DNA from 2 places in the Robertmurraya sp. FSL R5-0851 genome. Region 1 is predicted to be linked to the other one. Evidence: riboswitches for the same ligand, from Rfam matches in the RefSeq annotation. Region 1 holds a riboswitch; the other holds the start of a gene.
What was found. A riboswitch is a leader RNA that binds a small molecule or an ion and turns the genes downstream of it on or off. The one in region 1 is predicted to bind cyclic di-AMP.
Positions count from the first base shown of each region.

Region 2: another riboswitch for cyclic di-AMP. It lies ahead of MKX65_RS25420 (NAD-binding protein); the one in region 1 lies ahead of MKX65_RS12295 (TrkA C-terminal domain-containing protein).

Region 1 is NZ_JBBOOE010000001.1:2,428,577-2,433,202, forward strand. Features, by position in the region: gene MKX65_RS12285 (spore germination protein) at 1-57, opposite strand, end outside; gene MKX65_RS12290 (TrkH family potassium uptake protein) at 327-1,646, opposite strand; gene MKX65_RS12295 (TrkA C-terminal domain-containing protein) at 1,649-1,786, opposite strand; cyclic di-AMP (ydaO/yuaA leader) riboswitch at 1,861-1,987, opposite strand; gene MKX65_RS12300 (FMN-binding negative transcriptional regulator) at 2,043-2,654, opposite strand; gene MKX65_RS12305 (GNAT family N-acetyltransferase) at 2,677-3,192, opposite strand; gene MKX65_RS12310 (MarR family transcriptional regulator) at 3,217-3,669, opposite strand; gene MKX65_RS12315 (YczE/YyaS/YitT family protein) at 3,786-4,430, shown strand; gene MKX65_RS12320 (carbon-nitrogen hydrolase family protein) at 4,530-4,626, shown strand, end outside.
Region 2 is NZ_JBBOOE010000002.1:234,464-239,089, forward strand. Features, by position in the region: partial or broken gene MKX65_RS25410 (IS110 family transposase) at 1-565, shown strand, start outside; gene MKX65_RS25415 (hypothetical protein) at 1,105-1,578, shown strand; cyclic di-AMP (ydaO/yuaA leader) riboswitch at 1,819-1,946, shown strand; gene MKX65_RS25420 (NAD-binding protein) at 2,016-2,669, shown strand; gene MKX65_RS25425 (TrkH family potassium uptake protein) at 2,671-3,990, shown strand.

The sequences.
Region 1 (4,626 bases):
GTTCTTTATATTCATCATATTTTCTTTTAAGCAGTTTTGAATTTCTATATTAGTCACCCTTCTCCCTCCCTTAAAAGTGAGTATTTGGAATGGTCAAATTACTATACTTTTACAAGCAATCTGAACTGTCGGATATAAGGTGTTCTGATTAGAAGTGAAACAAAAAATTGCCATTGAAAAAGCAGTTGATGTGATAATCAACTGCTTTGTTTTTTTATTTCGGTTAATAGCTTCATGTTCATGATATGAGAATAAACATGAAGTAATCTGCTTTAAATTAATATGCTACATGAAATGTTAAATTTAGGAAGCTTTATGTAAATTGATCAACCTGTTAACACATCTTCCTGCGGATAACGGATTTTCGACTTTTCTTGACGTGCAAGAGAAAAAGCAAACGTTAAAGGACCTAACTTGCCTGCAAACATGACAATAATAATGACCAGCTTACCGATGATCGAGAGAGTTCCAGTGATTCCCATGGATAAACCTACTGTCCCAAACGCAGAAACGACTTCAAACACAATCGGTAGGAAAGCTGCTTCTTCTGTAATGGTTAATACAAAGATGGCCAAGAAAATTAAAGTTAAAGAGATCATAGTAATAGCTAATGAGCGGAATATGATGGTTTCAGCGACCGTTCTTCTAGCCACTACAATTTCTTTTTTACCTTTGAGGTACGTTACCACAGCTAACACGATGACAATGAATGTCGTTAGTTTGATTCCTCCACCCGTCGATGCACTGCCCGCACCTACAAACATTAGTAGTATCATAAAATGGATCGTTGGATCACTCAAACTTCCAATATCCAGACTGTTAAATCCAGCTGTTCTAGTTGTCACTGCTTGAAAATACGATGCCCACCATTTTTCAACCAAGGATAAGGAGCCAAGTGTATTCGGATTTCCATATTCTAAAATGAAAATGAAAAGCATGGCAACAATATTTATAGAAAAGGTACCGACAATCATTATTTTTGAATGTAAACTAAGTTTTCGAAAGGTATCTTTACTTTTTAAATCGGCTAAAACCGTAAATCCAAGACCTCCAATGATAAACAATAATGTGATGACAATATTTATTATTGGGTCACCTACGTATCTACTAAGTCCATCCGACCATAACGCAAAGCCAGCATTATTGAACGCAGATATAGAATGAAAAAAGCTATAATAAATCCCCTTCGACCACCCCAGCTCTGGAACCCAGCGTAAGGACAACAACACCATGGCAATGAATTCAATAACTAATGAAAAGAAAAACAAGTTCCTGACTAATTGAACGACTCCACCAAGTGAAGTTTGATTCATGGATTGTTGAACAAGGATTCGCTCCCTAAATCCAATCTTTTTTCCAAGAACCATAAAGATTAAAACCGCAAATGACATAATTCCCAATCCGCCTAATTGAATCAATGAGACAATTACAATCTCGCCAAACAAGGTGTATGCTGTTTCTGTATCAACCACTGCTAGGCCAGTAACAGTCATGGCTGAAGTTGCCGTAAATAGTGCATCCCACCAACTGATCGATGTCGTGGTTGCCCATGGAAGTTTAAGAAAAATCGTTCCTATAATAATAAAGATAGTAAAAACTAAAATTAATAATTGAGAAGGATTCATGTTTATCATCTTGGTTTTCATTCTTATACACCTTTTTCTTCAAAGCGATTCAAGTCTGCATTATGACCAATCACAATCAACACATCACCCTTTTGGAGAATTTCTTCAGCAAGTGGTGCCACAATCACATTGTCATCGCGCTGCACAGCTATTTGTTTCATCTGTAACTTCCTTCCCTTTCTTCATTAAAAAAGACCATTCTAAAGAATAGAATGGCCTGTATGTATAAAAATACATCCACCCTCAATAACACCTACGAGGTTAGCTGACGGATTAGGAGTTGAGAGTCTCCTTCTACAAATTGTAGATTCACCCCAAAAGATTGGTTCCCCCGCTCAATAAAGATTCGGCTTTTTTATTTAGTTTTATCTTAGACAAATATATTACTTGCACAATATACTGTCAATAAAGAATCCATTACTTTTTTAGATTAGCCTTCATCAAAGAAGCAATCTGTTTCTCATCTGTATTTGAACAACGATCTAGTTGTTCAATAACTAGCTCTTGTCGCTGTGTAGAATGGTTTTGACTTAACTTCGCTTTTCCTTCGATTTTATTGATTTTTATTTTGAAACCTTGAATTCCTTTGTTCATTCCAGTGAGAAACTCACCATCTACGTTCTGTAATTTGTATGAACTGTCAGGAGCCTCATATTTTAATACCATTTCATGTAAAGAATTCATTAACTCATGTTCATCCTCTAAAAGCTCGACTTCTCCATACACATGAACAGTCACGTAATTCCATGTTGGAACCGCCTTATTTGTCTCATACCAAGATGGGGAGATATAACAATGAGGACCATGGAAAATAGCTAGTACGGTTTGATTTTGGATATTAGTCCACTGAGGATTGGGACGAGCAAAGTGTCCGTATAAGTAGGTATTCTCCTTGTTCAACATTAATGGTAAATGAGTGGCGAATGGCATTCCGTTATTTTGAGAAATAAGCGTCGCAAAACTATGCTCTTTCATTATATCGTAGGCTATGGTTTCATCTGTGATCTTAAAATAGTTTGGAATATACATGTAATTCCCCTTTCCTAAAAAGTTAGATGAGTGTTTTCGTCATGATCAAGTCCCTTTGTTCCTCATCACCCATATAAAAAGAATGCTCTCCTGTTTGGACAAAACCCATTTTCTGATAAAAAGCAATCGCATTTTCATTTTTTTCCCATACACCTAACCAGATTTTCTTCATATCACGCGCCTTTGCTATTTCTATCGCTTTATTTAGCATATATTTACCAAGACCGTGTTTTTGACATTCTCTTTTTATATAAATTCTCTCAATTTCAAGTGCTTCATCACCCATTTCTTCCGTCTGAGCATCCTTGGTATTTACCTTTAAATATCCAGCAAGTTCATGATTTAAATAAACAAAAAAGAATTGCGAAGAAATATTAGCTAATTCTTTTTCTAGCTGGTTTAAGTGGAATGCCCTCTCCATATAGGCCTTCATATTTTCGGGTGAATTCTGCTGCTTAAATGTCTCATTAAAAGTTACATAACTAATTTCTTGAAGTTGGCGTGAATCCTCAAGGGTACATGGTTGGATATTTATCATTAAATCTGTCGCTCCTTTATATCATCAATAATTTCTCTTGTTTCCCTTTTTTACAAATTCCCAGTCTTTTTCTACATTTTTTCTAACTCTTTGAAGATGATGGAACAAGGTTTCTACTTCTTTTTCGGAAAAGCCCTCTAACGCTACCTTATTGGAATAATCATTTTCTCTTTTGATATAAGGATAGACCTGTTTCCCTTTCTCTGTTGAAAAGAGTTTTTTAATTTTTTTGTTCTGTTGATCTTCTTTTTTTTCAATAAACCCATTCATTTCGAGTTTTTTTATCGCTCGAGCGGCTGTTGTTCGATCGACTTTTATCATTTCCGCTACCTTTTCTTGAATAATCCCAGGGTTTTCGCATATTCTCACCAAGTACAAATACTGTCCTTTTGTCAGGTCATACTCTTTAAACTCTATATTGCTTATTGAATCTAATGCTCTTGCAATCATTCCCATTTCACGAAGAATTTCCTTCATAATTCCCTCCTCAGCACGTATTTTTGTTGCAAATACAATAAAAATAGTATATGTTAAATTTAACCTAATTTTGTTGCGTTTGCAACAAAAAAATAATGATAAAGAGGTCGAGAAAAGTGAAATATGCTTTATATGTAGTAGGAATTTTCATATTAACCCTTGGTATTTCTTTCACTATACAATCAGACCTGGGCACTTCACCTTTTGATGCAGTTTTAGTGGGACTTTCCAAGACTGTGGGATTTACTGTGGGTAGTTGGGAAATCATCCTAGCTTTCCTAATCATTTGTTGTAATTCCATTTTAAAAAGACAAAGACCAGAAGCTTTGGGGTTGTTAACGGCATTGATAACAGGTATTGGTATTGATCTGTGGCTTTTTTTATTGCGCGATTGGGTTTCACCTGAACATTGGTACAGCCAATTGATATGTTTTGGAATGGGTTTAGTTGCTATAGGATTAGGAACGGCAACCTATTTACACACCCATTTTGCACCGATTCCAGTGGACCGATTAACCTTAATCATCCAAGAATTAACTAGAACAAATATATTTGTTTCGAGAACATTCATTTATCTCGTATTCTTGATCATGGCCATCCTTTTAAAAGGACCCATTGGCATTGGAACTCTTTTAACCGTTTGTTTTGGGGGTCTTATCCTTAATTCCTTTATGCCAATCACTGAAAAAGTAGTAAACCGCCTATTAGCAAGATCTAGTTCATTACCAAATTATGATCAGGATAATCACCATTCAACATAGCATGTAACAAATTTCTTAGGAAGGTGTTCTGCCATCCGCTCACTTCCCCCGTTTCATTGATATAATACTCATTATCAGTAATTCTAAATGGGGGAAATCATGAAGAAAATAAAAGTAGCTTTATTACACTTGCTGCCAATTGCAGGTGATATCGAAAATAATCAAAGGCTCATTGAAACAGCCGTTAAACAAGTGG
Region 2 (4,626 bases), on a different contig from region 1:
TCGCCAAGGTGCTGGTATGGCTAAATTAGAACTAGCAACTCTGCTTGATAAGTATGACTAGATACAAAAGAAGTTCGTAGAACTAGATGATAAGATAGATAACCTAATTGAACATATTCCTGGTGTTCAACAAATGTTAGCTATTAAGGGAGTAGGCAGAGATACGGTTGCCGGCTTCTTTGCGGAAGTAGGAAATCTTCAAGATTATTCTCACCCTAGACAAATCATAAAGCTAGCTGGACTGAGCTTGAAGGAGAACACCTCTGGCAAACATAAAGGACAAACAAAAATCACCAAACGAGGTAGGAAGAAGCTAAGGGCTCTCCTTTTCAGGGTTTGTATGATTATGGTTGCGAAGAATTCGGCTTTTAAAGCGTTGCATGCCTATTACACGCAGCGTCCGGATAATCCTCTAAAGAAAATGCAGTCTTTGATAGCCTTGTGCAATAAGTTAATACGTATATTATTTGCCATTGGTAAAAAACAATTTGAGTTTAGTGAAGAGCGAATGTTAAAGGATATCCCTCATATGAGAGTAAACGTAGAAGTTGAAAAAACAGCTTAAATCAGTAGGACCAGTATAGTAGAAAAGAGTTTTAGGTGTTAGAAGTCTCGTACATTTGAAGCACGGATTAGTCAGCAAAGCAATAAAACTTCGGGCAAGGACCCTGTGGGGCAGCATGACTGACATCCACCTCATGGAAAGGTTGGACGAAGGAATTTGAGAGCGAAGACTCTGTGAGGCATGGGAGGGTTGACCTCCATAAGATATGTGGATATCCACCAGTGCGATCATATTTTTACTCATCCACCATTTTTTTGTAAGTGCGTGGCTGATGAGCTATCAGTCTTTTTACTCCAAAGCTCCAAATTTATCCTTACGAGATAAATCCAACCATAGTATCGAGCTTAAACTCTAAAATTACAATTTATAAAATACTGAGAATACTGGAGAAAACGTGAGTTTTCACTTTGTTTATTGAGGGAGGTTTATGGAATAGGAACTATTCTTATTAGTAAAATCGTTGGTAATTGCATTAGGTATAAATAGAGAAGGATTTCTTCGGGAATGATATACACAAACAAATTGAAAGGTCGATGTTATTGAAGAAAAAGCAAATGTTTTCTCTAACTATGATAGTCATTCCTTGGCTTTCTGTTTTGTTTATGGACAAGAAATCATTCTTAAGGTATTTACCTGTTGCAAGTTTTGTTAATCTATTTATAAGTGTCTTTAGTGTCATCAGCAATAAGAAAAGATGGTGGAAAAATAAAAACCCATTCTCCCCAGGGAATGTAGATTTCTCATACATATTAGGGCCATACTTTGTAGCAACATTATGGATATTTAAATTTACTTATGGTAATTTCCCGAAATATTTGATTGTTAATGTAATGCTAAATATCTTTAATGCTTTTCCTATGGCTACTGTGTGGGAAAAGGTGGGTGCATTTAAATTTAAAAAAATCACTCATACTAGCTGGTACTTTATTTGTATATTGCTATCAATTATTATCTACGGATATCAATATGTCATCGAAAAAACGATTGTAAATGAGAGTAGACTAAAATTATAGTTATAAAATATATCGCTTACGCTAGCTACTGTTAAAAGGGTGTTGATCCAGAGGTGGATTAATGCCTATTTCTGTTGAATTTCTTTGTTGTATAAAAGAAGCAGTTTTACTCAAGAGGAATAGCAAAAAAATAAAGACATAAAACAAAGTTACGCTTTGTAGATATTTTCTTCTAGATTCAACATTTAAACCACTTATTGACAACGAGAAAAAGTGGATATATATTTGTCTAAGAAAAAATTAAATGAAATGCCTAATCTAAATTGAGCGGGGGAACCAATCTTTTGGGGTGAATCTACGTTTAGTAGAAGGAGACTCTCAACTCCTAATCCGTCAGCTAACCTCGTAGGCGAATTGAGGGTGGAATGTATTTAATGATACGGGCCATTCTATTTTTTAGAATGGTCTTTTTTATTTTCTGGAAAGGACGGAGACAAATGAAGCAAATAGCCGTACTAGGATTGGGTAGATTTGGAGGGAGTTTAGTTAAAGAATTTAATGAATTAGGAATTGATACAATGGCAGTAGACAAAAGCATAGACAAAGTAAATGAATTTGCTTCTTATGCCACTCATGCTATCCAAGCAAATACTCTTGATGAACCTACTCTGAAGCATTTAGGTATTAGAAATTTTGATTTAGTGGTTGTCTCATTCGGAGACGATATTGAAGCAAGTATCTTAACTACCCTCCATTTAAAAGAGCTGGGAGTTAAGCAAGTGTGGGCAAAGGCTCAAAATGACTATCATCATAAAGTTTTAGATAAAATTGGTGCGGATCGAATTATTCACCCAGAAAGGGACATGGCCAAACGGGTAGCCCATTATATCGCATCCGAAAAAATTATTGATTATATTGAACTTTCTAAGGACCATAGTATCGTTGAAATAGTAGCATCCGATAAATTACATAATCAAACTTTACTTGAACTCGATGTTAGAGCAAAATATGGGTGCAGTGTGGTTGCTGTTCAGCGCGGGGAGGACGTAATTGTTGCACCAGTAGCGGAAGAGGTATTACAAAAAGGAGATGTTTTGATTGTGATAGGACATAATTCCGATTTAAACCGTTTTGAAGAAAAAGGTGTGTAACATGAAAAATAAATTTATAAACGTAAATCCGTCGCAATTATTGGTTTTGGTTTTTGCTATTTCTATACTATTGGGTACAATTCTTCTTAAACTTCCTTTTGCAACGACAACTACTGTTAGTTGGCTGGATGCACTTTTTACAGCTACATCAGCCATGACAGTTACAGGCCTTGTAGTTGTTGATACAGAAACAGCCTATACTCTTTTTGGTGAGATCGTCATTGCTTCTTTAATTCAGTTAGGGGGATTAGGGATCATGTCCTTTGCTGTCCTTATCTACTTGGTTCTTGGAAGGAAGATTGGTTTTAAAGAAAGAGTTCTCGTCCAACAGGCTTTAAATCAAACTTCTCTAGGAGGGATTGTTCAATTAGTAAGAAATCTATTCATCTTTTCATTAGGTATCGAGCTAATAGCCATGATTTTACTATCTCTGCGTTGGGTTCCTGAAATGGGGTTTGCTAAAGGAATCTATTATAGCTTTTTTCATTCTATTTCAGCCTTTAATAATGCTGGATTTGCCTTATGGTCTGACGGTTTAAGCCGTTATGTTGGAGATCCAGTTGTTAATATTGTTATAACTTTACTCTTTATCATAGGGGGAATTGGCTTTACCGTTTTAGCCGACCTAAAGAATAAACGAACGTTTCAAAAGCTTAGCCTACATTCGAAAATTATGATCATTGGTACGTTTGTTATAAACCTATTAGCCATGTTCTTTATATTCTTCTTGGAATATGGAAACCCCAATTCATTAGGGTCCTTATCTGTAGTGGAAAAATGGTGGGCATCGTATTTTCAAGCTGTTACGCCTAGGACAGCAGGATTTAACACTTTAGATATTGGGAGTTTAACCGACCCCACTATTCATCTAATGATTCTCTTAATGTTTGTAGGTGCTGGAAGTGCTTCTACAGGTGGGGGAATTAAACTAACCACATTCTTAATTATTGTGTTGACGGTTGTTACTTATTTAAAAGGAAAAAAAGAAATCGTTGTTGCTAGAAGATCTATAAGCGATACCATCATTTTTCGGTCACTTGCTATTACTATGATTGCTCTAACATTAGTATTTTTAGCTGTCTTTGTATTAACCATTACGGAGGATTCAACTTTCTTACCAATTTTGTTTGAGGTTGTTTCTGCTTTTGGTACCGTAGGCTTATCTATGGGGATTACTGCTTCCCTTTCAATTATTGGTAAGATAGTTATTATCATAGTCATGTTCACTGGTAAATTAGGGCCATTAACACTCGCATTTTCTCTTGCACGGCAGGAAAAATCTAAAATACGTTATCCTCAAGAGGATGTTTTAACAGGATAAGTATGTATGATTCATTTGGCCACCTTTAAGGTGGCTTTATTAAAGATATTTCAAGTTTGTGATAGGGGGCATTAATTTAGAAAGATTAATGCTTTTTCTTATGGAATCTTTTATTGCAGTTAAGGGCAGCATCCTTTAATGAGATAATGAGAATGAAATTTAAAGCTATGATTGTGAACCCATACACTTAAATAATAGGGGGCTTTTATTGTGCGAAATGTTTCTGGCTCAAATTGAGATTGGCTACAATACTCAGGTAAAGGTCAGACAGTTCCTGTCGGAACTGAAGGGTTATATCGAAGAATCAAATGATGGGGTAACGCCCTGAAGGGTTCTCTCTTAGTCGAATAGCATTTGAGTTAGTAAGAATGATAGTGTTATAAGCTCGGCGAAAAGGCGTGAGAAATTACCGTAGCAGTTTTGGCTGCCGAAAGCCTCCTCGATGGAGTGGTGTAATTCATGGTGCTTGAGTTGATTGAATATGGTGAGAATGCAAATAAACCTATAATAAAAGGTTAAGCTGACGAACTTCTGAATGTACGGGTCTACACGCCCAATACATAGAAATGTGTATATCACTTAATGTGAGGTTAACAGTGGATGAGTAAGACTAACAAATATAAAAGTCCATGATAT